DNA from 3 places in the Selenomonas sp. FOBRC9 genome. Region 1 is predicted to be linked to each of the others. Evidence: riboswitches for the same ligand, from Rfam matches in the RefSeq annotation. Region 1 holds a riboswitch; each other region holds the start of a gene.
What was found. A riboswitch is a leader RNA that binds a small molecule or an ion and turns the genes downstream of it on or off. The one in region 1 is predicted to bind cobalamin.
Positions count from the first base shown of each region.

Region 1 (10,926 bases):
TGTCTCGTCCATGCTGATCATGGGCTGCGGAGGAAAGTCCGCGGAGCGTGTGCCGGGATCGGGGGCTCTTCAGGGAGAGCGCGACCCGCAGCAGGTGATTACCGCCGAGAATTTTGCTTCTATCGAACCGGGGATGACGCGCGGCGATGTCGAGGCAATGTACGGAAAGGGACGCCACGTTGGCAAGAGTATCGAGAGCGGCGTCTACACGGATACCTATGAGTGGCAGGACGGTCCCTATAAAGTGGTCACATGCACGTTCCTGCATGAGAATTGGCTCAACAATCCGCTCTCTTATCCGCGGCTCGTCAGCAAGGAGCTCCGTGCAACGGATGAGATTGCCGAGACGGTGAACGGTTCCGTGACCAAGGCAAAATACGATACGCTCACCTACGGGATGAACCTTGTGGGCGTACGCTATGCGCTTGGTGCGGACGGAACAAAGCTCGGCGAGAGCGTCGTCCCGGGAGCCGAGACAGAGATCTACGGGTGGGCGGTACCCAACGGACGCGTAGCCCGCGTGACCTTTCAAGACGATAAGCTGATCGCGATGAATCTTGAAAACGCGCTTTCCTCTTATCGCAAAGTAAAATGATATTGAATTGCGGCGCACTCTTTGTTATAATGAGTGCATTCGGCATTCGTGCCGGAGTTTCTTAATAGGAAAAGGAGATTTTTTCATGATCAAACTTGAGAAGAAGCAGGTTAAATTCATCAGCATCCTCATCGCCGTCGTCTTCGTCGGCTCGGTGGTCGCGCTCGCGCTCACGCAGAGCGGCTCGGGCATTGCGTCGGCGGCGTCGTCCGCGGTCGGTGTTGTGGACTACCGTCAGGTCGGCAGCCAGCATCCGCAGCTCGCGGCGGCCAGTGCAGAGATGCAGAAGGCTGCGCAGGAGGCACAGGCGGATTTTGAGTCGAAGTCGGCAAACATGAATGATCAGGAGAAATCCGATTACTATCAGCAGACGAGTCAGCGCCTTCAGCAGAAGAATGAAGAGCTGATGGAGCCGATTGAGAAGAGCATTCAGGACGCTGTGAAGAGCGTCGCGGAGAAGAAGGGACTCTCCGTCGTCATCGATAAGGGCGCTGTGGTCTATGGCGGACAGGACATCACGCAGGATGTCATCAAGCAGCTCAGCAAGTAATCCACATCCTACGATATTGACATGCGCATATGTACCGGGCAGAGCGCTGCTCGGTACATTTTTATAGGAAAGCGCGGGAGGAGACGGGCGTATGCGCGAACTTTGGCACACAAGGCGCGGGCAGATTCTTGCGGGGGGAGCGGCGCTGCTGCTGATTCTCCTGCTCCTCATGTTCCTCACTCCCAAAAAAGAGCATGCTTCCGAAGAGAGCGATATTGCTTTTCTTCGAATCACGGAGGTACTCGCGGCACACCCCGCCTATGAACGTCTCGTGCAGCTTCGCGCCGAGGAACGCATGCTTTCGCTGCGCATAGAGGATATGCCGACCGCACAGGAGGTTACTCCGCCTGATGCAGATCCCGCGCCATTTGATGACTCCGTGTGGCAAAAGAACGCGCAGACTGTCATCGGGGCGCGCGTCGCACTTGAACGCGAACGCAAACGCCTGATGGAGGTCTATGCAAAGGAAACGGAGGCGGACTACAAGGCGCGCAGCAAGGCGATCGACGACGAGTATCTGAACGCGATCCTCAACCTCAACCTCAAGATCGACAATCAGCGCGCCATGCACGGGCTGCGCGTCTCCGAGGAGGAGCTCGCCCGCGAGCGTGCGGGCTGGGAGCAGCAGCTAGATGCACTTAAGACCGAGCGCGGGGCTCGTCAAATTGCGCTCTACAATGCGTGGCGGGACGAGATTGCGGCACGTGTCGCGGCGCGCATCGAGCCGCAGGAGGCGGCATGGACGGCGCGCGCGGGGGAGACCGTCGCCGCACAGAAAGCGGAGGCGGATCGTCTGCGCGCCGCAGCGGAGGAACGCGGCGCGCAGATGATGAAGCGTGCGCAGGAGGCACAGGAAGCGCGCAGTGCGGCGGCGCAGCGCGCCCTGCGCTTGGCGCAGGTACGCAGCAGTGCGGATGCCCTTGAGGAGCAGATTTTACGCGACGTGCGCAGCCGCGCGGCAAAGCTCGCGCTCATGCACAAGTTCTCCCTCGTCCTCGCCGCGCCCGAGGAGCGCGCCGCGGCACATCTGCCGGGGGCAGATACATTTGCTCCCGTGCGGCGAACTCCGCTTGTCTCCGTGACGGCGCGTGATATCACCGCGGAGATGGTGCAGGAAATGCAGAGCATCAAAGAATGAAAGGAACTTTATCCATGAAATATTTCAGCGCAGCCCCTGCGGCTGTCCTTCTTGCGGCAAGTATCTTTACGGCAGGCTGCGGCCAGGTGCATGTCGGCACGGTCGATCGTGAGCGTGTGCAGAATGAAGCACCGCAGCTGCAATCTCTCGTTGCGGAAGCCAATACGAAGCTCGCCGAGGCACAGGCGGAGGCACAGCAGCGGTTCCAGGCGAACCCCAATATGACGCCGGAGGAAGCACAGCAGGTACAGATGGACGCCCAACGCAAGATGGCGGGGCTGAACCAAGTCTACAGCGTTCAGCTCGAACAGAAGATGAACGTTGCGATCCAAGAGATCGTGAAAGATAAGAAACTCGACGTCGTGATGGACAGCTCAAAGAAGTACCCGACCGTCATCTCCGGCGGCACAGATCTGACCGATGAAGTCATTCAAAAACTTCAATAAAAGGGGAATCATGCATGGAAAAGACAGTCAGTGAGATTGCTGTACTGGTTGGCGGCAGAGCGGGCGGCGACACCGGACGCATCATAAAAAGCCTTGCCGCTCTCGATGAGGCGGGCGTGAACGATCTCGCCTTTGCCGTGCCCCCGCATATTGATGAGGCACGCGCCTGCGAAGGGCGCGTGGGTGCCCTCCTTCTGCCCGGCGGCACGGAGGGCTTTTCGTGTGCGGTGATCTATGTGGACGATCCCAAGGCTGCGTTTGCAAAGCTGCTCGCGATCTTTACCCCTGCGATCGACCACCCGGTCGGTGTGAGCGACGAGGCCTACATCGGCGCAGGCGTCCGCATCGGCGCGGGCGCGACCGTCCTGCCCTTTGCCTATGTGGACGACAACGCTGTGATCGGCGCAGGCGTGACGCTCTATCCGCATACCTACGTCGGGCAGTACAGCGAGATCGGCGACGGGACGACGCTCTACCCGAACGCCGTTGTGCGCGAGCACTGCCGCGTCGGGGCGCGCTGCACGATTCACAGCTGTGCGGTCATCGGCGCGGATGGCTTCGGCTTTACGACGGAGCGGGGCGTACATACAAAGGTGCCGCAGGTCGGCGGCGTCGTCATCGAGGACGACGTTGAGATCGGTGCCCATGTCGGCATCGACCGTGCGACACTCGGCGCAACTGTCATCGGCAAGGGGACGAAGATCGACAACCTCGTCCACATCGGGCACAACTGCAATATCGGGGCGAACTGCCTTATCGTCGCGCAGACAGGCATCTCCGGCTCGACGAAGGTTGGGCACAACGTCACGTTCGGCGGGCAGGTCGGCACGGTCGGACACATCAACATCGGCGCGAATTCGGTCTATGCCGCGCGCTCGGGCATCATCGGCGACATGCCGGAGGGAACGTTCGGTGCGGGCTTCCCCGTGCAGTCCCACGCGGAGTGGCTGCGCGTACAGGCGGCGATCCGCCGTTTGCCGGAAATGGCGAAAAAGCTGAAGGCGCTCGAAAAGAAGCTCTCCGGGGACGCCTGAGATGCTTTCCTACTATGCGGTAAAACTCCTCAGCCGTCTCATCTGTCTGCTGCCCCATACCGCGGCGATGCTGCTCGGCGAGGCGCTCGCAAAAATCGCATGGATCTTCGTCCCTGCAAAACGCAAGCGGCTCGCGCGCGAACAGATCATGCGCTGCCTGCATACGGACGCGGCGGAGGCGGATCGCATCGCGCGTGCGAGCAGCCTGCGATTTGGCACGATGCTCATGGAAGTGCTGCGTTTCCCGGTGATGAAGGAGCACATGTCGGACTATGTGACGATCGTCGGCGCGGTGGACGAGCTGAACGCCGTCATGGCGGAGGGCAAGGGCGCGATCTTTGCAACCTCACACAGCGGGAACTGGGAGCTCATGGGCGGTGCGTTCGCCTGCGCCGGCTATCCGCTCGTCGGCGTTGCGAAGAAGCAGTCCTCGGCGGGTATGGATCGCTTCATCAATGAGTACCGCACACTCGTCGGGATGCACATTACCTACAGCAGCAGTGTGCGTGAGATGTTCCGTATGCTTGCGGAGGGCTGGATCATCGGGCTCATCAGCGATCAGGATCCGAGCCTGCGTGACGGCATCATCATCAATTTTTTCGGACAGGAGACGAACGCGTTCACGGGCGCAGCGTCCATCGGACGGTTCCGGAGCGTTCCGATCTTCCCCGTGTTCATGCATCGGGAACCGAACGGTCGGCATGTGCTCCTCGTCGAGCCCGCGATCCGCGCGCCCAAGACCGAGGATAAGGAAGCGGATATCCGCCAAACGACGCAGTACATCAACGATCGTATCGAGGCATGGGTGCGGAAATACCCGGAGGAATGGTTTTGGCTGCACGATCGATGGAAATCTATTCGTGAGCGCAGCACTTGACAAGAATGAAATCAATGTTATAATAAGCGCGAATAATATAGAATATGCAGAGGGCGGCGTGCTTTTCCGAGACATGCCGCCCGTACTGTACGGGTTGGGTATCCGCAAGGATTTAATAGAGAAGCCGGGGCATTTCCGGCGCGGTCACGCCACCGTATTGGGGAGCAAATTTGCAGAAAAGCGCGATGTTTTTGCCGAAAGGAGAAAATGCGCGACTTTCGATTGAACCACTGAAGCTGTTGCTTTGGGAAGGTGCAAAGGCGCTGTGAACCTGAGCCGGGAGAACTGCCCTACCGACAGTCACCGTTTGACCCACGAGCGATGGGGAGGGGATTTGCAGCGCCGGCAGAGCATTGACCGCATTCGTGCCGCAGGTCGGCGCGTAGAATCCACCAAAGGGTGGATTTTTTTATTGTTCGGAGCATTATAACAAGGAGTTATCGGCGTTATGCATATCGCCTTTTATACGAATGTATCGCGAGATTATTATATGGCGGGGCGGCTTGCGCTGCCGGAGGGCATCTCCTGTGCGGCGTACTATGTGCAGGGGGAGGACGACTGGTCGCCCGCGCATATGCGTGTCTCGGCGGCGGCGGACGCCGTGCTCTTCCTATGGATGGGAACGGGGCTTGACCGCCCCTTCCTCCGGCATGCCTCCGCCTATCTCCTGCGCGCGCAAAAATGCCATGCGTTCCTTGTCGAAAACAGCGGAGCGGAGCGTATTTCGCATGGGATGACGGACGACGATCTCATGGAACTGCGCCGCTATTTCCGGTTCGACGGAGAGGAGAATGTGCGCGGCGCGATGCTCTATCTCGCGGCTCGGTTCGGCGGCTATGAGGGAGATGTGCCCGCGCCGCAGGAACAGCCATGGCACGGCGTATGGCATCCCGATTATGACGGGGACTGTGCGGACATCGCGGCGTACTGCGCGGCGCATGTCGACCCCGCACGTCCGACGGCGGGCATCGTATTCTACCGCTCCGAGTGGATCATGGGCGATTTCACCTATCACACGGCGCTCGTGCGCGCTTTTGAAGCGGCGGGGCTGAACGTCATCCCTGTATTTACGAATACGCTTGCGAACGCAGAGCTCGGTTCGCCGCCGTTTGCGGAGACGCTGCACCGTTACTTTTACCGTGACGGGGAGCCGGCGGTCGACGTGGTCGTGAGCTGTTTGAAATTTTCCCTGCACGCGGCGGGGACGCCGATCGAAGAACTCGTACGGCTCGGTGTGCCGTGGCTGCAGGCGTATACGATACTCGCCGAGCGCGTGGAGTGGGAGGACTCCCTCATCGGGATGAACGCGATGGAGGTCTCCATCAGCGTGAGCCTGCCGGAGTTCGACGGCGCTATCCACGCCGTGCCGATCGCGGCGAAACAGCGCATGGAGGACGGGCTGTCCGTCTATGTCGCGCTCCCCGAGCGCATGGAGCTCCTCGCGCGGCGGGCGCATCGCTATGCCGTATTGCGGCGCAAAGAGAATGCCGAGAAGAAGATAGCGGTCATTTTCCACAACTACCCGCCGACGAACGCGAGCATCGGCAGCGCGGCGGGACTGGACTCGCCCGAGAGCGTCGTGCGTCTCCTACGCGCGATGAAGGAGGCGGGCTATCGTGTCGAGAACATCCCCGAGACGGCGCAGGCGCTCATGGACGAGATCACGGCGCAGGCGACGAACGACCGCCGCTATCTGACCGACGCGCAGATTCAAAATGCCTGCGGGCGTCTCCCGTCGGCGGATTACCGCGATTACTTTGAAACGCTCTCCGCACGCGTTCGGGAGCGCATGTGCGTCGACTGGGGCGAACCGCCGGGCGATGTGCTCGTCGCGGACGATGCCTTTATCCTGCCCGGCATCGAAAAGGGAAATATCCTCATCACGATACAGCCGCCGCGCGGATTCGGCGAAGATCCGGGGAAACTCCTCCACTCGCCCGACGCCGCGCCGACGCATCACTATCTTGCGTTCTATCACTGGCTGCGCACGGTACGCCGTGTGGACGCCGTTGTACACGTCGGGACGCACGGCTCGCTTGAATGGCTCCCGGGCAAGAACGCGGGACTCTCGCCCTCGTGCTACCCCGACATCTCCATCGGCGACCTGCCCGACATCTATCCCTACTGGATGACGATTGTCGGCGAGGGCATTCAGGCGAAACGGCGCGGCGCGGCGTGTCTCATCAGTCACCTCTCGCCGCCGATGAGCCTTGCGGGGGCGTGCGACGATATTGCGGAGCTCGAGCGGGCGCTCGACGAGTACGGGCATTTTGCCCGCACGCAGCCCGAATCGGCGGATGCCGCCGCAGAGCTTGTGCGCGAAGCGGCGCGCGCGGCGCATCTCGAGGACGAGGTGCCCGAGGAAGAGGACTTCGAATCGTATGCGCTGCGTCTGCACAACTACATCACCGACCTCAAGAATCTCCAGATTCGTACGGGGCTTCATGTGCTCGGACGGATGCCGCCCGAGGACGACCTTGTCGATTATGTGAAATCCCTCGTTCGCATGGACAACGGCGACATTCCCGCACTGACGCGCGTGCTCGCCGAAGGGCAGGGATATGACTACGACGCTCTGCTCGATGTGGGCGGGACACTGCTTCCCGACGGGACAACCTACGGGATGGCGCTTGACCGCCTTGAGCAGTTGGGAACACGGCTCGTCGCCGCATTGATGGCGCAGGATTTCGCGCCGGATGCCGTGGATGCGGTTATGGAAACGCTGAGAGAGGAGGAATGCAATGCGGAGATGCGGGCGCAGCTTCCGCGCGTCCTCTCCTATATCTGCACGGATATCGTGCAGAATTTGCGGCGCACGGACGAGGAGATCACGCATACGGTAACGGCGCTCTCGGGCGCATATATCGAGCCTGCGCCGGGCGGCGCGCCGTCGAGCGGCGGGGCAGATTTGCTCCCGACGGGGCGCAACTTCTTCGGCATCGACCCGCGCACACTCCCCTCGCCCGCGGCGTGGGAGCTGGGAAAGCAGCTCGGTGACGCCGTGATTGAGGACTATATTCGTGAGGAGGGGCATTATCCCGAGGCGGTCGGCATCGTTCTCTGGGCGGGCTCAAACATGCGCAGTCACGGACAATGCATCGCCGAGTTCCTCTACCTCATGGGCATACGCCCCGTATGGCAGCAGCCGAGCGGACGCGTGCGCGCCATCGAGGTCATCCCGCTCGCAGAGCTCGGGCGTCCGCGCATCGACGTTACGGGGCGCATCAGCGGACTGTTCCGCGATACCATGCCCGACGGCGCGCGCTGGCTCGACGAGGCGGCACGCATGGCGGGCGCGCTCGACGAATCCCGTGAGGAGAACTATATCCGCAAACATATGGAGGAGGACACCGCGGAGCTGATCGCCGCGGGCGAAAATGAAGCGACCGCATGGGAAAAGGCGTCCTACCGTATCTTTGGCGACCCGCCCGGCGCATACGGCGCGGGCATCGGCGCACTGCTCGAATCCAAGGAGTGGGAAACGCTTGACGATCTCGCCGCCGTCTATACGCGCTTTTCAGGACACGCCTACAGCGGCGGCGTCTGCGGCAATTACGAGCCGGAGATCTTTCGGCGGCGCATGGCGGGGCTTGCGGTCACAATCAAGAACGAGGACAACCGCGAGACGCATATGTTCAGCTCGGACGATTTCAACGCGTACCACGGCGGTATGATCGCGACCGTGCGCGCTCTCACGGGCAAAGCGCCGCGCTCCTACAGCGGCGACAGCTCCGACCGGCTGCGTACCTGCGTCCGCACGGTGCAGGCGGAGGCAAAGCGCATCTTCCGCGCCGAGGCGATGAATCCGAAATTCATCAACGGCATGAAAAAACACGGCTACAAGGGCGCCTCCGACCTCGCCTCCTATCTCGCGCACAGCTACCAATGGGATGCGACGAGCGCGGTCATGGAGGACTGGATGTACGAGAAATATGCCGAAAAATATGCGCTCGACGAGGACATGCGGGAATGGATGAACGAGGTGAACCCGTGGGCGCTGCACCGCATCGCGGAGACACTGCTCGAAGCGGCGCACCGCGGACTGTGGCAGGCGCAGGAGGAGACCCTCGCGCAGCTGCGGGAACTCTATCTGTCGATGGAAGGAGAGCTGGAGGAACGTGCGGACGGATAAACGACTAGGCGGCATTTTACTGCTCGTCCTATTTTTACTGACCATCATCGGCGCCGGATGCGGGAGCGATCAGGCGGCAAAGCCCGCGGAGAAGCATTTTGTCACCGACGCGCAGGGGACGAAGGTCGAGGTGCCGGCAAAGGCGCAGCGCATCATGACCTACTCCATGTCGATGGACGAGATCGTGCTCGGACTCGTCGAGCCGGAGCGCATGATCTCCGTCGACGAGCTGCACACCGATCCCATGCGCTCGAACGTAGCGGCGCTTGCGCAGCGCGTGCCGAACGCGATCCCGCGGATGCCCTCGGTGGAAAAGGCGGCGTCTATGAAGCCCGATCTCATCTTTACGGTTCCCTTCATGCCCGCCGAGCAGGTCGACGCCCTCCGCGCGCTCGGCATTCCCGTCGTCGCGTGCCGGCAGGTGCGCAACCTCGACGACGTGATCTACAACATCCGTCTTGCGGCGGATGCCGCGGGCGAGCCGGAGCGCGGGGCAAAACTCGTCGAAATGATGATGGCGGAGCTCGCGGCGCTCAAGGCACGCGTGGACGCCGTACCCGAGGAGGAGCGCGGCAAGAGCGTCGCCTTTATCTCCATCATGGCGGGCTACGGCGGCGCAGGGTGCAGCTTTGACGTCATGTGCGACTACGCGGGCGCGGTCAACGCGAAGGCGGCGGCGGGGAATAAGAGCGGGACGGTCATGACGAAGGAACAGCTCGTCGCGGCGAATCCCGACTACATCTTCCTCCCGTCCTATCGGATTCCAAGCTCGAACGAGGAGACCTACGGACGCGAGTACATGAGCGACCCGTCGCTCACGCAGATGACGGCGGTGCGCGAGGGGCATATCAAGCATCCGTGGGGTCATTATCTTTACAACGGCTCGCAGAACATCGTGTTCGGCGCGCAGGAGACGGCGGCGATGCTCTACGGCGACGCGTTTACACAGCCGACGAACCGGCATTTGACCGCCGTGGAGGGTGAATGATGAAAAAAATACGACTCTCGATTGCCGTCCTGCTCCTCTTCATGCTCGCGCTCGCGGGCTGCGGCAGGGACACGGCGCAGAATGTGCCGCAGGGCGGCTACGACGTCACCGATATACAGGGGCATGTCACGCATTTTGCAGAAAAACCGAAGCATATCGTGACGCTCTCCCTCAGCACCGACATCACCATGCTCGGACTGGTCGAGCCCGAGCGCATGGCGGCGATCAACGCACTCGCGGATGATCCCGTCAGCTCGAACATTGCGGGGATCGCGCAGAATATCCCCGAGAAAATCGGAATGCCGACGAGCGAGCAGCTCATGGCGCTGCATCCCGATCTCGTCGTCGCGCCCGACTGGGGAGACATCACGATCGTCGACAGCCTGCGCGATCTCGGTATCCCCGTCGTCGTCTGCAAGGGCGTGCGCAGCATCGACGAGATACGAGAGACCGTCACGCTCCTCGCCGTGGCGGCGGGAGAGGCGGCGCGCGGGGAAGACCTCGTGCGGCAAATGGATGAAAAACTCGCGGCGCTGAAGGAAGAGACAAGCAAGATCCCGACAGCGGAGCGCAAGACCGTTGTCCTCATCTCGCTCATGAGCTCGTACGGCGGCATCGGATCGACCTTTGACGACGCGTGCGGTTATGCGGGCGTGAAGAACGGCATGGCGGAGCTGGGGATACACACGGGGCAGGTCATGACGAAGGAACAGCTCGTCGCCATCGACCCCGACATTCTTTTCCTGCCGACCTACAACGCGCACGGCACGTATGATGTCGCCGCGTTCCGTGAGAAATACCTCGGTGATCCCGCGCTCGCAACACTGAAGGCAATCAAGACAGGCGCACTGCGCGAACCGCGCGAGGGCTACATCTACAACGGTTCGCAGGACATCGTATTCGGCGCGCAGGAAATTGCGTACATGGCGTACGGCGACGCGTTCGCGCAGCCCGACGGGCTGCACCTCACGGCGGTCAAGCGCTAGACAGTCGGATCATGCGCGTCCGTTCCTGTATGAGGAGGACGCAATGATATATATCCCGCTTTCAAACATATAGGAGGAACTGAAATGAACGCATGGAACACAAAGAATGCACATCGAAAACTCTCGGCTGCTGTTGCGGTTGCACTGCTGACGGGGGGGCATTGTACTAACGATGTGTAT
Region 1 covers NZ_ALJR01000003.1:119,884-130,809, reverse strand. The annotation lists gene HMPREF1147_RS01120 (hypothetical protein) at 1-595, shown strand, start outside; gene HMPREF1147_RS01115 (OmpH family outer membrane protein) at 681-1,145, shown strand; gene HMPREF1147_RS01110 (hypothetical protein) at 1,237-2,283, shown strand; gene HMPREF1147_RS01105 (OmpH family outer membrane protein) at 2,298-2,729, shown strand; gene lpxD (UDP-3-O-(3-hydroxymyristoyl)glucosamine N-acyltransferase) at 2,744-3,763, shown strand; gene HMPREF1147_RS01095 (lysophospholipid acyltransferase family protein) at 3,765-4,640, shown strand; cobalamin riboswitch at 4,720-4,948, shown strand; gene cobN (cobaltochelatase subunit CobN) at 5,089-8,772, shown strand; gene HMPREF1147_RS01080 (ABC transporter substrate-binding protein) at 8,759-9,760, shown strand; gene HMPREF1147_RS01075 (ABC transporter substrate-binding protein) at 9,757-10,746, shown strand; gene HMPREF1147_RS01070 (TonB-dependent siderophore receptor) at 10,831-10,926, shown strand, end outside.

Region 2 (10,250 bases), on a different contig from region 1:
GCCCTGCCGGATACTGAGGGCGTTCGCCGCGCCGTTGAGGTTTGCCTTATAGTCGACACCGTTCAGATGGGTGTAGATCAGCTCGGCCTGCGGCTCGATAAAGCCGCCGCCCTTGTACTTGATGCGTTTTCCATACTCCGCAGAGAGCGTTTCCGCCCATGTATGGCAGTCGCCGCGCACGATGTCTCCGCTCGTATTATAAACGCTGTATTCCGTGCCGAGTCTGCCGACCTTTGCGATGAGATCAACATAGTCGCCGCTTTTTCCCGTCCATGTGCCGTAGATGCCGAGGTTTCCCTCTTTGCTCTTACCGCTGCCGTTTGCAAATCCTGCGCTGCCCTTCATATAGCTTGCCGCAAGACCGACGCGCCACTGCGGAGATACCTGCCGGTCATGACCGACCTGTACCGTATGATAGTTCATATGGAAGTTCGTATTGTCCTTATCGCTGCTAGTCTTGCCGCGGTAAAAACGTACCCATGTCCCCGTCTGCTCCGGCGATAGGCGCAGATCACCCATGCGCTTCATGAGGTCGTTGGCTTCCGCACGGAATGCCATTGCAGACGCTGCCATCGCGGATTTTGCGCTGCTCATGATGAGTGTTTCTTTTGGTCCGTAAGTGATGCGGTTTTCATCCGGAACCGCTGCGCCGAGCATCGCCTGTCCCGTTGCGTCGTCATAGGACAACATGCGCCGCGCCCATGGCGTAATCGCGCCTTCGGCAATCTCCGCCTTGCCCGTGATGTTCTTCTCGCCGCTCTTATATCCTTCGTAGTAGAATTTATGTGCGAGCGATTCGAGCGCTTCTTTATATTTCGATGTGTCGAGCCCGTTGCCGGAGGTGCGCAGGGTGACACCGCTGCCTGCGGCGGCATTTTTAACGACAAAATCCCCGCCGACAAGCGTCGTGGCATCCGGCGCCGTGCGGTCATAGCAGACATTGGTAAATCCATCATAGTGGTTGATCGTGATGGAGCGTGCATCCTTTTGGAAGATCCTGCCCGCATGGTCGGCATCCACACCGCCATGGAGCGAGCGCAGCTTACTGCCGCTGAACCCCGCACGCGTGGGAATCATCGCGCCCCACTCTTCGTTCACCCATTTCGCACCGTTTTGCAGATACAGGTTAAGCCCCGTCGCTTCACGAATTGCCTTCTTGTCCGGCTCGTTTTTCCCTTGCTCTTTGTAATTATCCAGCACAATGCCCGTAAATATGGAGTCGGCGGTCGTCAGTCCCACATTGATCCGCGTCGGCGTATTGCCGAATGTAGTAGCCGTTCCCTCTCTGTCAATGAGCCCAATGTTGCCGTAGATCTCCGTCTTGCGGCTGCCTGCGCCGACGACGTTGCCGTCCTTGTCGAGCTTTACATTCATATTGACAGTTGCTTCCTCGGCATTGATCGCAAAATGGGGAAGATTATGCTCCTTATTGATTTTGATTCTGCCGCCGCCGCCAATCGTTACCGTGGAACGCGTTCCCGCACGGACGCCACTGCCGTCGGATTCGACGTCAACGTCACCCGTCACCGTGATATTGCCGCCCTGTGTATCTCCATCATAATTGAGCATCGCGGAAATACCGCTGACATAGTAGTGGGAGAGGAAGTTCTCGCCATGGCTGCCGAGACTCTGCTGTGTCGGCACCTTGACGCGAATTTTCGCATTTCCGTCAATGTAAACATGACCATGGTTCAGTGTGCCGATGCCGCAGGTCACAGCGGGATCACGGTCGCCGGAGCCGTCCGGCGCTTTCAAAAAATTGCTCGAGATATTAACGTCCACATCGCCGTTCACGCGCACAGTTTTCGCGTCGGAAGAGCCGGAGATGATCCCGTAGGAATCGTCCGCATTTGTATGTGAGGTACGGTCAACATTGACAATGACTTTCTTCGCCGTAATCGTGACGTCATGAAGTCCGTTATAGTAATTGGGATCCGCCTTATAGCCGCGCCCCTTATAACTCTGAATGCCAAGGTTCTCCTTTGAATTGAGCGTAAGCGTCACGCCGGGTGCATTGACATTGACATCTGCGCTATTTCCTGTGATGGATTTCGTATTTATCGTGCTGTCTTTTGTAAATGTGTAGCTCTTTGTTGCGCCATCCCAGACGTTGAATTTTGCAAAATCACTTGAAAATTTATATGCGGGTTTCCCGTCAATTTGTCCCTTAGTGAACGTAGTTCCTGTCTGCTCCTCCGCCGACGCCGTTCCGCACGCACTAACCCCCATCAGCGCCATAAGTACCAGTACCGCAAGTCTCCGATCTCTTTTTTCAAATTTCACGTTTTTTCTTCCTCCCGAACAATCAATACTATGTGAAAAAATGCACATGTGTTCTTGTTAATATTCCGCGTTTTCCTCCTCTCCGAACGTATCCCCGGCGAGCGGTACAAAAAAAGCCTCTGCCAAAAGAGGCAGAAGCATATGAATGGAACGGCAATACAGCCGTATATGAATCTCCTCCCTGTCGCTCGCAGGTGGTAACGGTGACTTCTGAACAGGCAGGTCTTCTGACTCCAAATCATCGCGCGGCTGCGTCTTCCCGGGGGATTGCCCAGTGACCATATGCAGCTGCGCTCCTTGATACAGCGGCGGGACCGTGTCGGATTTGCACCGACTTCCCTATGAATCCTTACGGAACCTGTTCGTCTGTGTAGTTTTGTGAATTTCAGGCGACATTATATCATCATTTTACAATAGAATCAATATATGGGACAATATTTTATTGAAAAAATCATGAATATCATTCACAACCTCAATTTATCATAAGTATAAAAATTCCCCCTACATTAAATGCAGGGGGATTAAATATTTACTTCACATAATTCAGTGGCGAACCGAATGCCTCACACAGCGTCGAGCGCCGCGCTGACGTCGGCGAGGAGGTCGTCGATGTGCTCGATGCCGACGGAGAGCCGCACGGTGCCGGCGTTGATGCCGGATGCCGCGAGCTCCTCCGCGCTCATCTGCGAGTGCGTCGTGGTCGCGGGGTGGATGACGAGCGACTTCACATCCGCGACGTTCGCGAGGATGGAGAACAGCTCGAGTTTATCGATGAAGCGGTACGCCTCCTCTTGTCCCCCCTTGATGTCAAAGGTAAAGATGGAGATGCCGCCGTGCGGGAAGTACCGCTCGTAGAGGGCATGATCCGGATGCGAGGGCAGCGCAGGGTGGTTGACCTTCGTGACCTTCGGGTGTTTGCTGAGGAAGTCGACGAGTTTCAGCGCGTTCTGCGTGTGCCGCTCCACGCGCAGGGAGAGCGTCTCGAGCCCGTGGATGAAGTGGAACGCGTGGGTCGGCGAGATGGTTGCGCCCGTGTCGCGCAGGAGCAGCGCGCGGATGTAGACGATGAAGGCGACCGCGCCGAGGGCATCGGCAAAGCTGAGACCGTGATAGCTCGCGTTCGGCTCGGTGATATGAGGGAACCGCCCCGATGCCTTCCAGTCGAACTTACCGCTGTCGACGATGACGCCGCCGAGCGCCGCGCCGTGTCCGCCGATGAACTTTGTCGCCGAATGCACAACGATATCCGCGCCGTGCTCGATGGGGCGCAGGAGGTACGGCGTCGCGAACGTGTTGTCGATGACGACGGGGATGCCGTTTTTGTGCGCGATCTCGGCGATCGCCTCGATGTCGACGAGATCGGCGTTCGGATTGCCGACGGTCTCGATGTAGACGCATTTCGTATTCGGACGGATCGCCGCCTCATACGCCGCCGCGCCGCCTTTCGGATCGACAAAGGTGACGTCGATGCCCCACTCCTTGACCGTGTGCTTCAGGAGGTTGAACGAGCCGCCGTAGATGGTCTGCTGGGAGACGATATGGTCTCCCGCGTGAGCGAGCCCCTGGATCGTCGCCGTGACCGCCGCCGCCCCCGAGGCAAAGGCGAGCGCCGCCGCACCGCCCTCAAGCGCCGCGATGCGTTTCTCAAAGATATCCTGCGTGGGGTTCATGAGGCGCCCGTAGATGTTGCCGGGGTCGCGCAGGGCAAACCGATCCGCCGCGTGCTGCGCATTGCGGAACACATAGGAGGTCGTCTGATAGATGGGGACGGCGCGCGCGTCCGTCGCTGGATCGGGCTGCTCCTGTCCGACGCGGACCTGGAGGGTTTCGAAACGGTACTTCTTGTCACTCATGAGGGGGTTCCCCTTTCCTTTGTAGAGACCCTATTTCATACTTAATAGATATGTTATATTATACTCCTGTGATATTACGTTGTCAACATGAAAAACAGTGTATTGCGCGGGGCTTATATCGCCGCTCGACATCCACCTTGCGAAAAAAGCAGGGCTTAAAAATCGCTGCAGCGGACGCCCGGGCGGCACGCAAGGCGCATGGGAAGCAAACCGTAAATTATGGCAAAAGGAATCTTTGCAGTGCGGATTTCGAGCAAGATACAGCACAGTAAACCGACGATTTACCCCATCCGGCAGTGTTCCCCCGCCGCAGCATCCATTCATCAGAGACTTGGGGCGTACCTCGCATAGCGGCGAAGTAAAAATCATTCTCTATTTAATAATTACTATTGACAAATAGTAGATAGACGGGTATAATGACACATGTAACGAGATAGAAAACAGATATGAATGTATCTGCATATATTCTATTATTGGGAAAAGGAGATTTTATTATGAACAAGGAACTTACGAAATCCGTCAATGCTTATATCGCCAACATCGGCGTCGGCTACATCAAGCTGCACAACCTCCACTGGAACGTGGTCGGCTCGCAGTTCAAGGCGGTGCACGAATACCTCGAGTCGCTCTACGATTCGTTCGCAGACGTCCTCGACGAGGCCGCCGAGATCCTGAAGATGTGCGGCGAGCAGCCGGTCGCAAGCCTCAAGGGCTACCTCGAGCGTGCAAGTATCAGCGAGCTGCCGGATGGAAAAGTCGATCAGAAGAAGGCGCTCGAGATCACGCTTGCCGACCTCGAGACGCTCCGTGACCAGGCTGCCGCAGTGCGTGCCCTCGCGGACAAGGACGATGTGTTCGGCGTCGCGAACCTCATGGAGGATCACATCGCGAACTACGCAAAGCAGATCTGGTTCCTCCGCTCGATGCTTGCGTAAATCAATATAGTTCATGGGTAAAATTGCATAGAAAAGAGACCTGCTGCACGTATGTGCTGCAGGTCTCTTTTTGTATGCAAGGGACTTCCGGTTACGCTGATATAAATACCTTATCCGTCCGATATTATTACTTCCCGGGCTCCCCGGTTGTCCAGGCCTGGACGTCTTCCAATGCTTCCCGCACACGCGCTCCGAGTCCCGGCACATCCTCCGGATAGTCAAATTCCACCGCCCATATCACGGGAGCCTTGACGATATAGAGAATATCCGTATGCATCTTTATCCCATTCATCATATCCGTGACCGTGTAAAGCCGGCTCCCGTCGCCGACTGTGGGAAAATCGACACGCCGGGGCATCGTTTTGCCGGCATCCCGCGAAGCCTTCTCCAGCCGCGTGTCAATGTACTCCGTTTCCGCACCGCGCATAACACGATTGTAGAACTCTTCCTTCATCTCTGTGCAGGAAATAAAGAGACGCAAGGGATCTTTACGCCCCGTGGTGAGGAAGGTCGTCACACGTTCCATTGCGTCACGGTTGTATGCGGGGACGGGGACATCTTTCTTTTCTACAGGCTCAAAGAGGAGCGATGAGACAAAGCCGACCGCATAGTTCCCCGCATCGACGCGTATAATCTGTCCTGTAGGATGGCCCGGGTTGATTTTTCCAATGATTTTTCCGCTTTCTTTTTCGACAAGCACTCCATCCCCGCGATCGACTGCGATCAGCGGTGCGGCAAGCACAGCGGATGTACTCATAAGAACGGCAAAGAAGATCGTGAGGAAATGAATGTGCCGCATAACAGCCCCTCCTAAACGTCCATCATATATTTATTGATTTATTTATTATATTTTATTCCTTTTTATATTTATTTATTCGAATTTATTTTTATCGACTTAATCCCGGACATTACAGCCCTCAAAATCCCCAAATATAGGATATGGAAAATGGATTCCCGCCCACTGTTTTATAAGGAATCGCCGATTGATTTAATACGGGTACCTGCCGCTACGTGCAGCTTCGCGCAGATCCCTGACGCGCTCCTTGAGCCGAACCTCCACAAGTACGGCGCGCATGGCGTCGCGGGCGAGCTCATGCGCCCTGCCGCGCACGGCATATTCGTCGCGGAACGTACGCGTGATGCGGCGATCGACGAGCTCATCTTTTTGGCGGTCATAAACGAGGAGTCGCACGCTTGCGCGGCTGACGAGGTAATCATCCGCGGAGAAATCCCACCCGTGATAGATTTCTTCGTCGTAATATGTGAGGATAGGGAGCACGGCGAGATCGGCATCCGTGACGTCCGCGACCATACGAACGATCGCGGGATAATCAGGGGTATCCCTCGTCGTGCGTTTCATCTCCACAGCGGCATTGTAGGCGGCGAACAAATCGTGCTCGTCCACGTCCTGCACCCATCCCATGAGCCCGCCAAACGGCATATGCAGGGCATCGGCGACCATGTCGTCGAGCATATCGATCGTATCTTGATCGAGATCCCATGCATTTTCCGTGACGAGAGAGAGCCGCGCGACCTGCGGCACGGACGCCGCGGCAACCGGGGCGGTCAAAAGGAGAGAGAGGAGCACGCATAGGATAATGATGCGATAGAGACGGCAGTTCATGGGAGGGCTCCTTTCATGCTGTAAGTTTATGGCGGCATGACGTATCGGCAAGGTCGCAGCTCAGGCTATCTTTCTTGCGGCGTCGCAAACGAGGCGGATATGTTTTCTCCGGTTCGTGGGCATATTCTTGTCGCTGCGCAAACGGCGTACGCGCTTTAGACGAAATACCAAGGTACTGCGCCGCACCGCCCGGCGGTCGATCATGCGCCGGGCAGTACCGCGGCGCGGTGACATTGCATCTAAAAGAAATGAACGGAGCACGCCGTCCCTATGGGGTAAAAGCTCCGCGACGGCGAATACCCCCCCCTCACCTTGCGATAGAGACCGGCGTATGCGGGAGGGCGTCGGCTGCGTCGTAAGAAGCAGCTGCGATCCAAGCCGCCTTTGTAGGGGCACTCATAAGTTGTGAGTTTTCCCACGATGTAATGACGACGCTATGCGCCGAGATCGTACTCCAAATCGAAACGTAAGTGACGCGGAAGTTTCGATGCATAACGAGGAATGAGGAGAGCACGAGGGCAGGCGTAGTAAAAAGCTGCATCAACCGAAGTGCTCGACGATATGACAAAGTTAGGCGCGAAAATCCCGCGTCCAACCGCAACGTAAGTGAGGCGCAAGCTTTGATGCACAGCTAGGAATAAGGAGAATGCGAGCGCCGGCGTAGATAAAACCTACGTCAAGCAAAGCATTCGACGAAAATGACGACGCTAGGCGCGAAAATCCCGCCTTATTTATCGTAAAGTAAGTGACGTGCAAGCTTGGATGCAGAACAAGGAACGAGAAAAATACAAGGGAAGGCGTAGACAAAGCCTACGTCGACCGCCGTATTTTTCGCAGTGACACAGTTATGCGCCAAGATCGCACGTCACGCCTAGTGGATGGCTTTCTTCTTGAACCGCCCCCCTACGATGTCGTGAACGGCATTGATCGTGACAAACGCCTTCTCGTCCTTATCCAGCACGATTTCCTTGAGTTTATCGAGCTCCAGACGCGTGACGACGCAGTAGAGGACTTCCTTCGCCTCGCCCGTATAGCCGCCCGCACCGTGGAGGAGGGTGACGCCGCGCCCGAGGCGTTCGTTGAGGGCGGCGGTCATCTCCTCGTGCTCGTTCGTGACGATCATGACGGCGTAGGACTCGTCGAGCCCCTTGAGCACGACGTCAATCATCTTTGCAATGACGAAGTATGCAAAGAGCGAGTACATAGCTTTATCCCAGCCATACAGCAGCCCTGCAGAACTCAGGATAAAGAGGTTGATGAACATGACGACCTCGCCGACGGAGAACTGCGTCCGCGCATCGAGGATGATGGCGACGATCTCCGTGCCGTCGAACGAGCCGCCCGTACGCATGACGATGCCGACCCCGAGCCCCGTCACGACGCCGCCGAAGATCGCGGCGAGAAACGGATCGCTCGTCACCGGCGGCACGGCGTGCAGAACGCCCGTCCACACGGAGAGCATGACGATGGCAAAGATCGTCGAGAGCGCAAAACTCTTGCCGATTTGCTTGTACCCCATGTAGATGAACGGGATATTGTAGATGACGAGGAACGTGCCGAGCGTCATGCCCGTGATGGTGTGCGACATGATCGAAAGTCCCACGACGCCGCCGTCGATGACGTTGTTCGGAATGAGGAACAGCTCGAGCCCCGCCGCGGTAATGAGCGCGCCGATGATGAGCATCAGCATTTTTTTCACATAAAAGAGCGTGCCGTGCTTCGGCTTGCCGGCGTGCGTATTTTGTGCAGTCATAAATCCTCCCGGATAATTTATTTTCCCGCTTATATTATAGAGGAAAGAAAAACTTCAGGCAAGACCGCGAAGATGAAAATGGTTTTCTTGACTTTGCTCCTGCCCCGATATATCATAGCTGTATAAGGGGAATGTTAAATTTATCACGAAACCATCGTATGGGAGGGGATAATATATGATCTACACCGTCACGTTCAACCCGTCGATCGACTACATCGTACGGCTGGAACGATTCGCGCCGGGGGAAATCAACCGCGTGAACTACGAGCAGATCCTGCCGGGAGGCAAGGGGATCAACGTCTCCATCGTGCTGAAAAATCTCGGGCACGAGAGTACGGCGCTCGGCTTTACCGCCGGATTCACAGGGACGGCGATGCGGCAGATGCTCTCCTCGTTCGGTGTTGCGGAGGATTTCGTTCCGCTGGATGAGGGCTTTTCCCGCATCAATGTGAAGATCAAGGCGGAGGAGGAAAGTGAAATCAACGGGCAGGGTCCTGTCATTACAGCGGATGCACAGCGTGCATTATTTGACCGGCTCGACCGGCTCAAGCACGGCGATACGCTCGTCCTCGCCGGCTCGATCCCGAACACGCTGCCGGACGATATGTACGAGCGCATCATGGAGCATCTATCGGGGCGCGGCATCCGCATCGTCGTGGACGCGACGAAGAACCTCCTGCGCCGCGTGCTGAAGTACCGTCCCTTCCTCATTAAACCGAACAATCACGAACTCGGCGAGATGTTCGGCGTCGTTCTCAAAACGGACGACGAGATCGTCGCGCACGCAAAAAAGCTCCAAGAAGAGGGCGCGGAGAACGTGCTCATCTCGATGGCGGGCGACGGCGCAATCCTCCTCACGCGCGAGGGCGTGTTCTACCGCTCCGCCGCGCCGAAAGGGACGCTCGTCAACTCCGTCGGCGCGGGCGACTCGATGGTCGCAGGCTTCCTCGCGGGCTTCATGGAGTCGGACGGCGACTATGCGCGTGCGTTCTACATGGGCGTTGCGACAGGCTCCGCGTCGGCGTTCTCGGAAAACCTCGCGACGCGAGATGAGGCGTTGGCGCTGCTGAAAAAAATTTCCGTATAATTAAAAAATACACCTCAAAGGAGGTTTCATTTTGACTATTAACGATCTGCTCAAACCCGAGAGCATCGCCCTCGGCATCACGCCGCCCGCCTCAAAGGAGGCGGCGATCCGCCTGCTCGCGGACTACATGGAAAAGGGCGGCAATCTCAGCGATAAAGACCAATACGTCAAAGACGTGCTCATACGCGAGGAGAGCGGCACGACGGGGCTCGGCGACGGCATCGCGACACCCCACGCCAAGAGTGCGGGCGTGCGTGCGGCGGGACTTGCCGCGATGACCGTTCCGGACGGCATGGACTTTGCCGCGATGGACGGCAACCCGAGCCGCCTTTTCTTCATGATCGCAGCGCCCGATGCGGCGAACGACGAACATCTCGCGATCCTCTCGAAGCTCGCGACGATGATCATGGATCCCGACTTCAAGGAAGCGCTCATCGCCGCAAAGACGGTCGAAGAGTTCCGCAAACTCGTCGACGATAAGGAAAACGACCGCTTCGTCGCGCCCTCCGCCGCCGCGGAGCCGACGGACGCCGCGCCCAAGGCCGACCACATCCAGATCCTCGCCGTCACCGCCTGCCCGACGGGCATCGCACATACCTTCATGGCGGCGGAGAGCATCGAACAGCACGCGAAAAAGCGCGGTCTCACCGTCAAGGTTGAGACGAACGGCTCGGCGGGCGTGAAGAACGTCCTCACAGACGAAGAGATCGCGGCC
Region 2 covers NZ_ALJR01000015.1:193-10,442, forward strand. The annotation lists partial or broken gene HMPREF1147_RS03830 (autotransporter outer membrane beta-barrel domain-containing protein) at 1-2,283, opposite strand, end outside; cobalamin riboswitch at 2,483-2,660, opposite strand; gene HMPREF1147_RS03835 (O-acetylhomoserine aminocarboxypropyltransferase/cysteine synthase family protein) at 2,847-4,136, opposite strand; gene HMPREF1147_RS12360 (hypothetical protein) at 4,356-4,487, shown strand; gene HMPREF1147_RS03840 (DNA starvation/stationary phase protection protein) at 4,631-5,071, shown strand; gene HMPREF1147_RS03845 (hypothetical protein) at 5,199-5,870, opposite strand; gene HMPREF1147_RS03850 (hypothetical protein) at 6,060-6,695, opposite strand; gene HMPREF1147_RS03855 (YitT family protein) at 7,567-8,448, opposite strand; gene pfkB (1-phosphofructokinase) at 8,624-9,535, shown strand; partial or broken gene HMPREF1147_RS03865 (fructose-specific PTS transporter subunit EIIC) at 9,567-10,250, shown strand, end outside.
Region 2: linked by a shared signal. The riboswitch ahead of HMPREF1147_RS03830 (autotransporter outer membrane beta-barrel domain-containing protein) and the one ahead of cobN (cobaltochelatase subunit CobN) in region 1 are both predicted to bind cobalamin.

Region 3 (10,926 bases), on a different contig from region 1:
TGTGCGCCCTCAAAGAGGATCTTGCGCCCCTCTGCGATCTCCTCGTTGATGAGCGGGATCGTATCGGTGACGAGCGGGCGCAGACGCTCGGCGTAGCCCATGTATTCTGCGAGAACGTCCTCGTAGACGAGGGGCGCGTGGTCGTATGCCGCCGCGAGCTCAGCGTTCTTGCGCGCGAGGTTCTTTTTGAGCTTTTTCGCAAACTCGTCGCCGTCCATGAGATCGCAGACGCGGATGCCGATGCGGTCGTCCCGATCCATATAGCAGGGGCCGATGCCGCGCCCCGTTGTGCCGATCTTGTCCGCGCCGCGCTGCGCGTCGCCGATGCCGTCCATCAGACGATGGTAGGGCATGACGACGTGGGCGCGATCGGAGATGCGGATGTTCGACGCGTCGATGCCGCGCGCGGCGAGGGCGTCCATTTCCTGCAGGCAAACCTCGGGATCGAAGGCGACGCCGTTTGCGATGATATTATGCGTCCCCTTGTAGAGAATGCCCGACGGCAGCAGGCGCAGCTTGTACTCCTCACCTGCGGCGACGACCGTGTGTCCCGCGTTGCAGCCGCCCTGATAGCGAACGACGGTATCCGCCTGCTCCGCGAGATAGTCGACGATCTTTCCTTTTCCTTCGTCTCCCCACTGTGTGCCCGTGATAACGATGGTTGACATATGCTCAGTCCCCTTTTTTTATCAAAACCTGTTCCCTTACAGGTCAAAACGCTTGAAGATTTCATCCACATTGCGGAGGAAATATTTGTAGTCAAAGCAACCGTCGATCTCCTGTGCGGTCAAGTGCTTTGAAATGTCCGCGTCCCGCTCGACATTCGTGCGGAAATCCTCTTTCTCAAGCCAGCGTTTCATGGCGTTGCGCTGCACCCATACATACGCTGTCTGGCGCATGACGCCCTTATTAACGAGCGCAGTGAGGATGCGCTGACTGTAGATGAGCCCGCCCGTGCGCCCCATGTTGTGGAGCATCGCATCGGGATAGACGAGGAGCTTGTCGACGATGTTTGTCAGCTTTGCGAGGCAGTAGTCCACGTTGATCGTGCTGTCCGGCAGGATGACGCGCTCGACGGAGGAGTGCGAGATGTCGCGCTCGTGCCAGAGCGTCATGTCCTCGAGCGCCGCGACGGCGTTGCCGCGCACGAGCCGCGCCATGCCCGAGACGCGCTCGCAGTTGATGGGGTTGCGCTTGTGCGGCATCGCGGATGAGCCCTTTTGCCCCGCCTTGAAGAACTCCTCCGCCTCGCGGATGTCCGTGCGCTGGAGGTTGCGGATCTCGGTCGCGATCTTTTCCATCGTGCCCGCGATGATCGCGAGTGTCGTGACGAGCTCGGCGTGGCGGTCGCGCTGGATGACCTGCGTCGCGAGACGGACGGGCGTGAGTCCGAGCCGCCGGCACGTCAGCTCCTCGATGCGCATGTCGATGTTGGAGTAGGTGCCGACCGCGCCCGAGAGTTTACCGACCGAGACGATCTCCTGCGCACGCGTCAGCCGCTCGATGTCGCGTTCGAGCTCAGCGCTCCAGAGCAGGAGCTTCAGTCCGAACGTCATAGGCTCCGCATGGATGCCGTGCGTACGTCCGATACACGGTGTATGGCGAAACTCATCTGCGCGGCGGCGGAGCACTTCGCGGAATTTACGAAGCCCGCCTAGGATCAGCCCCGCGGCGTCACGCATCATGATGCAGTACGCCGTGTCCTTCACATCGCTCGAGGTGAGCCCCTTGTGGATATACTTTGAATCCTCGCCGACATTTTCCTCAAGGTTCGTGAGGAAGGCGATGATGTCGTGGTCGGTCGTCTTTTCGATCTCGTTGATGCGGGCAACGTCGAACTTCGCCGTGCGGCGGATGTTCTCCACGGCGGCGGCGGGGATCTCGCCCAGCTCCGCCATCGCCTCGCACGCCGCGATCTCGACGTTCAGGATGGTCTGCCACTCATTCTCGATCGACCAGAGACGACCCATCTCCGGCCGCGTATAACGCTCTATCATCATATCCTCCTGCTCATGTGCACAGACATAAAACAACATCTATATCATATATCTCAAAACGTCCAATGTCAACGAAAACAAAGCGTGCGGAGAACGTTCGGCGGAGTATGGCACCATGGTAAAAATTTAGGGCGTACTATTGACTTAGAGTGCGCTCCTAGTATTATATTGACAGACAGATATTTGACTGAATCAAGGGGACTATGATGGGAGAAAATAACCGGACGGAGCGACGTTTGAGTCGGCGCTCCTTTATCAAAGGTGCGGCTGCGGCGGGCGTTCTCGCTGCGAGCGGCGCGCTCTTTTTGGGGACGGGCTGCGGGCGCACGGTTGTGGAGACAGCGGAGCGCAAACTCTTTGCCGAGCTGCGCGTAAATTATCTGCGGCAGATCGTCACGCAGGATACGGGGCGTGCGCGCGTCCTCATGTGGGAGATGCCCGCGCCTGCGGCGGATCAGGTCGTCGAGCTGCGCACGGCGGGGCAGACGGAGACGCGTTCTTTTGATGTGCGCGATGCGGGCTTTACAGACGACGGCGTGACCGTCTATCAATACGCAGCGGCGATTGACGAGCTGACGCCCGGCACGTCGTACGAATACCGCGTGCGCGCCGGTGATGCTGCGACGGCGTGGATGCCGCTCGCGGCACCTGCCGAGGACGCACCGTATAAAATGATCATCTTCCCGGATTCACAGTCGAGCGACTATACGGACTGGCAGAATGTGGCGCGCGGCGCGTGGGAGCGCAACCGTGATGCGGCCGTCTACTGCAACATGGGTGACCTTGTGGACAACGGAGAGGATCGTTCGCAGTGGGCGGCGTGGTTCGAGGGATTTGACGCCGACATGCTGCACGCGCTGCCCTTCGTCCCCGTGATGGGCAATCATGAAACGTATAACCGTGATTGGAAGGTACGTCTGCCGGAGGCGTATCTGCACTATTTCGACGTGCCCGCAAACGGCAGCGCGCAGTTCGAGCGGTACTACTACTCATTTGATTTCGGCAGCGTCCATTACATCGTCCTCAATACAATGCAGCAGGAGCTTGACGACTTTATCCCCGGGCTCGTGGAGGAACAGCAGGCATGGATCCGCCGCGACATGGCAGCACACCGGAAAAAGTGGAATATCGTCATGATGCACAAAGATGTCCTGCAATACCGAATCAACGGGCGTCCCGAGCGCACGGAGGGATTCAGCGAGGACGGGAACCTATGGATGCCGCTGTTTGACGAACTGGGCATAGACATCGTATATACGGCGCACTTGCACACCTATCGCAACCGCGGACATATCTACGGATTCGTGAAGCAGCCGGACAAAAGGGGACCGCTCTACATCCTCACGGGTGTCGCGGGCAACGTCCGCTATCCGAATCTGTGGGTGGATCACGCGATGGACGATGTGACGCTCCCGCAGCCCGAGACCGACAACTACCTCACGATGGAGGTCGGCGCGGACAGCATCGAGATCGCGTGCTTCCTCCCGGACGGCACGGAGATGGATCGCGTGCGCGTGGAGAAATGAAGTATATGGCTTGACGAATTGTATGTAAAAATTTATAATTGGATTGACATTCCTTTACCGTTATGGTAGAATAAGATAAATTTATATATAACGGGAGGAATTTGCCGAATATTATTTATCGTAAAAATTGAATAAGGACATCAGGTGTTTTGTGACTTGCTGCAAAGCTTTACGGGGAAGTTTGATGTGATTTCAACGCTGTAGCGCAGCCGTGAAGGGGAGTTTATTCATCGCAGTCCTCTTACAAAGGGATGAATGGGCGACGATCCTAAGCCGGGGTACCGACTGAGGTCTGTCATTTATGTAAAGTATGCGCTTTACGTACTTCAGCATTTAGGAGAGGTTCAGCTTTCCGCCGGTATTTTATTGCCAAAAATGGGGCGGACGATCTCGGGTGTTAGGGTTTGCAGCGCAGCTTACAGTACATGAAATGAAGCAGGAAATTTAGCTGTTGCGCAGCCGGATTTCCTGCTTATTTATTATAAAGTATTTTATTATCGTTAAATATGAATGCAACCTGAAAACTCTTATTGACAAAAAAAAAACAATAATGCTAATATAAACATAAAAATTGCATATGATAGGGAATAGGTGTCGCAAGACTTCAAAAGGAATCCGGTCAAAGCCGGAGCGGTCCCGCCACTGTAAGAGGAGTCCGTCAAAATATGCCACTGGAGAGATCCGGGAAGGTTTGACGCGGCGATGAATCTAAGCCAGGAGACTTGCCTGTTTCAACATCACCGTTGATTTTTGAATTGTATCAAGAATCAGTACCTGCGAGCGATGGGGAGGGGATTACGTCCAAGACGAAATACAGACGTATCTCTGGCAGGAATATATTCTGCCGGATTTCTGATTTCTATAGATGTTCATCCGCCTGACTGCGCTCGTTGGTACAGGCGGATTTTTTCATGGAGTGAAGGAAAGCATGGCACGGGGATTGTCCACATTTTTTGAAGATACGCCGGCATACGGTTGGTCGGCAAAGAAGAACGGAGGCTCTTTTATGTCAAAGCAAGTAAGCAAAAGGATGGTCTCGGGTGTTCTCTGGATGCTGCTTGCCGCTGCGGCAGGGCATCCCGCATTCGCAGCAGACTCGGGGCAAACGGAGGATGCACAGGGAATATATACAACGCAGGATGTTACGGTTCAGGCAAAACGCCCCGTATGGGAGGAGACTCTCTCCCCCGGCACTGTGACCGTCATCCGCCCCGAGGAGTTCAAAGGGGAGCAAAAGACGCTGCCCGACTTCCTGAAGATGGTGCCGGGCGTACATGTGCGCGAGGTGCAGGGGAAGGGACAGTATACAACCGTGACCGTGCGCGGCTCGACGGCGGCTCAGGTCGGCGTATTCGTGGACGGCGTACTGACGAACCTCGGCGGCGATGCGGCAGTTGACATCTCGACCATCCCCGTCAGCAACGTCGAGCGCATCGAGGTCTATCGCGGCTACATCCCCGCACGCTTTGCAGGCACATTCATCGGCGGCGTCATCAACGTCGTGACGAAGAAGCCGACGGGCGCACACGGTTCTGCCGAGATCGGACCAAGCTCATTCGGCGGCAAAAAGGCGTCCGTCGAGGTCACAGCCCCTGTCGGCGACGGCAGCCTCCTCTTTGGATTGAACCATGAATCGCGTGAAGGCGACTTCCCCTACCACAGCTACGCAGCAGATCAGTTCTACACGAATACCGGACTTGGCAGACAGATTGTGGAAACACGGGCAGAACTAAAGCAGTTCTTGGGGATGACAGCGGCAGAGCGTGCCGCCTATGATGCCGCCAATGGCGCGGGCGCATGGCAGGATAATGTAGATTCCTGCATCCAGTGGCTCGAAGACAACGGCGGTCGCTTGGTGACCGCTGCCGATGACCCAGAGCGCCGCCGCAAGTACAACGACTACAGCAACTCCGACCTCCTCATCAAATGGCAGGATGACAACTGGATGGTCAAGGGCACCTATAAAACCGTCAATCGCCATCTGCCCGACAGCCTTTGGGTCGACTACCGAAGCTATTTCGATATGATTACGCCGGGGCTCCTCGTTGATAAATACGATCTCTATAAATACGACAAACGGCATCAGACAATCAGTGCAAAGGAGCTGCTCGTGCAGCGTCGATATATGGGAAAACGCTTTGAATGGGGCTGGATGGTCGACTATCTCACCCAGAGCAAGGACTACCGTGCCGAGAATATTCACGACGGTCTGCGTTTTATGATCAAGGTTCCCATGCGGGAGTGGAGCCGTTACCGTTCGAAGAAATACAACGTACAGGTGGACGGAACCTACGAGCTCAGCAAGAACAACATGCTCGACTTTCAAATGAACTACTCTCACGAGCGCATGAATATCGATGGTGACGGACTCAACGAGGTCATCGACGACGTGCAGGCGGGCATCGGGAACCTCTGGGCACAGATGCGCAATCAGTTCGATCAGAACATCTTCAACGTCCAGCTGCAGGATACAATCACGCTCGACAAGAAGAGGACATGGCAGCTGACGCCCGCCATCCGCTACAATCGCTCGGAAATTGTGGGCTACAGTCAGTTCGGCCGTTTCAATCCTGCAAAAACGTATCATTGGGTTCATCCGAAGGACAATCAGGTGGATTCCAAGGTGACCTGGCAGCTCGCATTGAAAAAGGAGTTTAGCGATCATTTCACGATGCGCATGACGGGCGGCACCTACTTCCGACTGCTCAACATGTACGAGATCGCGGGCGACGGCGCGGGCATCATGCCGGCTCCAATAGACTATAAGGGAAGCGGTGCGAAATTCCCACAGCCGGAGTACGGCAAGCAGTTTGACTGCAGTGCGATTTGGGACGGAAAGTTCCTCGGCGCGGACAATCGGACGACGCTCACGTACTTCTGGCGCGACACGCAGCGCATGCTTTACCTCTATCGTGCCGGCCTGAACTACAGCTCGTACTTCAATGATATGCGCGGCAAGGCGCATGGCTTTGAGCTGCAGACGAATTTCCACTGGAAGAAATTCGATCTCGATATCGAAGGCACGCATCTCAATATAGAGGCGCAGCGCAGAGACTCCTCGCCTGGCGTACACTACGATTGGTTCGAGGTGCGCCCGACGTATCAGCCGGAGTGGGAAGGCAATATCCGGCTAACTTATCGCCCGACGGAGAAGTGGCTCTTCTTCGGCGAGGCGCATTATGTTTCGCAATACTACACGCACTATGCCATTCCGCAGACCAGGAATCCCGTGGAAAAAGAACTTGCCGGCAGGCCGAGAGCTGCGCTGAAGACGATCAACGTGGGTCTCAAGTGGTCGCCGCGCAAGGATATGACGATGTCGATTGGCTGCAACGATGTGCTTGATGAGGCGTCGAAGCTGAAAGTGCACAGCGTACAGCGCTACTTGAGCGACCCGAGCTGGGTAAACATCGAGTACCCGCTGCAGGGACGCAGTTACTATATGAGCTTCCGTTATGAATTCTAGGGAGGGAAAGAAGATGAAGGAGTATTTCAGCAAGGCGCGGCGCCTGCGCCTGACGGCTCTTGTCGTGGGCGGGCTGCTCTACGGCTCGTCGGTGCATGCCGCCAATCTGGTTTCGACGATTCCTTCGGATTACGGCAATAGCGAGATGGGCGCGGTCACTGGCTCGCGCGTAACGACGGAGGTCGATGCGGCGCCACAGGCAGGGGTGCTGAAGAACCTCAACCGCGACCCTGCCTCCTTCGGTTTCCATCAGAAGGGCAAGAGCATGCTCCTGTTGCGACAGTACACCTACAGCACGACGGAGCTTGAGAACACCGCTCTCATCGATCCGAATTCCGCAGGCGCGGCGGCGAGCGTGGCGAGCGGGAAGACGGAAACTGTGCCGAATATGCATGCGGCGGCGGCTAGTGACGAGCATATCTATATGACCGGCTATGATATGGGACAGATTGGCGTCTTTCGCCAAAGCGGCAAGCGATTGATGGAAAACAAAACAGCTGTCGTCAATCTCAAGAATGACATCAAGCAGTACTGTGGCTATAACTTCACCGAGACGTTTCAGAACCTCGACGAGGATCCAAAAGGCGAAAAGGGCAAAATCTACACGGGCGATCCGGCGAAAGCGCAGGTACACGGTGAAGCTTTGCTTGTCGATGGGCGCAGGCTCTATGTGGCGGCGTCCGTCAACCCGCTCGCGGGCTACGATCCCTACGACGACGGCTTCCTGATGCAGTACGACATCCAGGACGATGGCAGTCTGAAGTTCGGAAGCTATACGCGCATCAGCCGCAACATCGATCAGGGCAGGCTCAATAAGTTCAACGACCATATCCTTATTTCCTGCATCGGCGGCTATCAGCACTATAACGGGACGGGAAATACCCACTATACGGCGCTCAATATCGCTAAGATCGATCAGAATACGGGGCGCATCCTGGGCACGGAGCAGCGCCGCGCCTCGATTCCAGAGCATGTCAAGGGAACCGGCGAGGATATGCGCGATCTGAAGATCCTGCCGAACGGTACTGCCTACGTCATGACGTACAACCTCAGCCCGAGCGGCAGCCAGATCAATGCGCATGTCTACCAGACGACCATGTCCAACCTGATGTCGGAACATCCCGACGATTGGACGGAGATTGCCGTTGCGCACGAACAGGAGGGCTGGTTCGGCAAGCTCAACGCCGAATACTATACGAAGCGTCTCTGGCTCGAACTCGGCGATACCCTGCAGGCCTATACGGACGGCGATGATGCGGCGAAACATATATGGCAGGCGAAGGATTTCTCCGAGAACAAGGCATTCAGCCGCTTCAACAAGATCACGATGATCGAGCCGGACTGGGTCTACGGCAATACGGCATCTGTCGTCATGACGCTGCCGGCGGAACTGGGCGGAACGACGACCGCAGCGGCACTCAATGAGAATGCCGTCTGGAAAGACAATGCCGTATACACCGATACGGTCACGACGCGGCAGGGCTGGGACGGCGATACCGTTGTCAGCATCGGAAAAGACAAGCTCGGCGACAAATCGACGAATGTGCTTGCGGCTATTTCTGCAACCGGCGGCAAGCGTCTTAATATCAGTGCGAAGAAAAATCTCCTGCAGCTGCAGGTGGAAAACACCGTGGGAAATCCGACGGGAATCTACGCCAAGGGAACGGATCTCATCGTAAGTGCGGCGAAGGGAATCAATATCCTCACACGAGGGCTTGACGGCGGCAATACGCTGACGAATGCCGTCCAGCTCGATGCACTGAAGGACAAGGCATCGAAGATTACCATCAACGGACCGCTCAATATCTCGATGACAGGCGGCCTTGGCGGCAACGGCGTCGCAGTTCAAAAGAGCGACCGTTTGGGGGAGAAATCCTATGAAGCGAGCGTCGCATCGGGAATCCGCATCAACGGCAATCTGAAGATTGCAGGCGAACAGACGGATCGGTGGGGCATTCCGCTCAATCGTGAGAATGTATTCTCGCGCTTTAATAATGCAGGCATTCTGACACAGGTCGAAAAGAGCACGGTGACCGTAACCGGTGAGGTGGATATGACCGTTTACGGCAACGGCGTGACAACGAATGCCAAGGACAGCAGTGTACGCCTCGCAGGCGGCGGCTCCATTCAGGTGCCTGCCGGCATGAAGTACAGCTACTACGCGCTTGCCGCATATCAGGGCGCGATTTCCATGAATATGGGAGAAGATGGGACGAAGCCAGGCAACGGCAAGCCGGAAAATGCAATCGCTGACGTGAAGCTCGACGGCGATCTGTTTGCTTTGCCCACGGGCAGGCTTGATGTTGCCCTTATGACGAATAAGTCCTATCTGCACGGCCTTGTTGACAACGGCGGCACGGCGAATCTTTATCTGCAGAACGGCGCAAAGTGGCTCAATGAAGGCCGCAACGAGCGCTATTATCAGGACGACGAGGATATGGGAGCCGGCATGATGGCGGCTGCCAAAACCCGGGCAGGCGGTACTGTCGGGAGGTTCTATAATGCGCAGAGCCGCGTCACGAACTTCGTTGGCGGTGCAACGGAAGCACAGCGCGGCATCATCTACCAGAAGAGCATAAATCCGCTCGTACTTGAAAACTACAGCGGCCATACGGCGGCAATCTATACCCATGATGCGGCTGAACCGGCGCTCTTTAAGGGCGGCGACATCATCATCAACAAGGCGAAGGCAGACACCGAGAATGTCTTTACCCTCTTTACCGACGGCGCCGGCGTAACGACAGGCAATCAGACTGCGGTGCTCAATGCGCTTGCCAACAAGCTGACGTACAAGAGCTTTGCCGAGAACAAGCTTTCGGGCAAGCTCTCAATTGGTGAGAGCCTGACGACGTCCTCCATCAAGGGGGACATCACCTTCGGCAACGAGAAGGGAAGCTACACGGGCGGCACGCCGACTCCGCCGAGCACGGAGCAGACGAAGACGGAATTCACCTCGCAGCTCACGCAGAAAGAAGTTGCTGAGTACAAGGAGGCCAATGTCGAGCCGTCACCCGGCAATTACAAGTTCACGAAGGATACGACGATTCGCAGAAGCTCCTATGACGGCATTATCGCAGCAACAACGTATCCGAAACAGCCGCTCAATGTCGATGCAAGCGGTCAGACGCTGACCTTGATCGGCGACGGCAGCAACTTCATCCTCGGCATGGACAACAACAGCAAGGATGGCATAAAGATCACGGCGAATGCTCTGAAGATTGACGTAAAGAGCAGCGATGGCCGTGCTTTTGGCATACGCAATAATCAGGACGGCTCTGTCGTCAAGATCAAGGGCGACCTCGATATCAAGGGGCAGAGCAGCCAGACTGCGCAGGGTCTCGTCACGAGCCGGGGTGCGGCGATTGAAACGGATGGGCTGCATGTAGAGCTGAACAAGGACTCGACGAACGGCGCCTGGGCCATCAGCAACAGCAACGGCACGGTCACGGTCAACAGCGACGGCACACATGAGGTGGTCATCAACGGCAATGTTCAGACAGGTGAGGAAGGGAATACCAATATATCGCTGACGACGGAGCAGTCTGTTTTGAACGGAATCATTCAAAAAGTGGCCTCAAGCGGCGGCGGTGAGGATGAAGACGAGGACGAGGAATTCGGTCTTCCGGTCAGTCCTCAGCAGAACGGCGAGGCAAAAGGCAATGCGCTGACATTGCAGAATGGCGCTGTTTGGACGAATGAAGATTACAATACGCGAAAGAGCGCGCTCACTGCGGCGAAATTCATAGGAAGCCAGCTGCTTTCCCTCAAGGGCGGCGATGATGCTGCCCATGCGGGTGTGATCTTCCAGAAGAACGATAAGGATATCACAATTGACAACTACAGCGGCCATACGCGCGTATTCTATGCGCATGATGCTGCAGCACCGACGACGATCATCGGCGGCGCGCTGAAGATTGGTAAGGCGGCTGCGGACAGC
Region 3 covers NZ_ALJR01000039.1:83,453-94,378, reverse strand. The annotation lists gene HMPREF1147_RS09285 (adenylosuccinate synthase) at 1-668, opposite strand, end outside; gene purB (adenylosuccinate lyase) at 705-1,997, opposite strand; gene HMPREF1147_RS09275 (metallophosphoesterase) at 2,204-3,523, shown strand; cobalamin riboswitch at 4,096-4,268, shown strand; gene HMPREF1147_RS09270 (TonB-dependent siderophore receptor) at 4,530-6,989, shown strand; gene HMPREF1147_RS09265 (autotransporter domain-containing protein) at 7,003-10,926, shown strand, end outside.
Region 3: linked by a shared signal. The riboswitch ahead of HMPREF1147_RS09270 (TonB-dependent siderophore receptor) and the one ahead of cobN (cobaltochelatase subunit CobN) in region 1 are both predicted to bind cobalamin.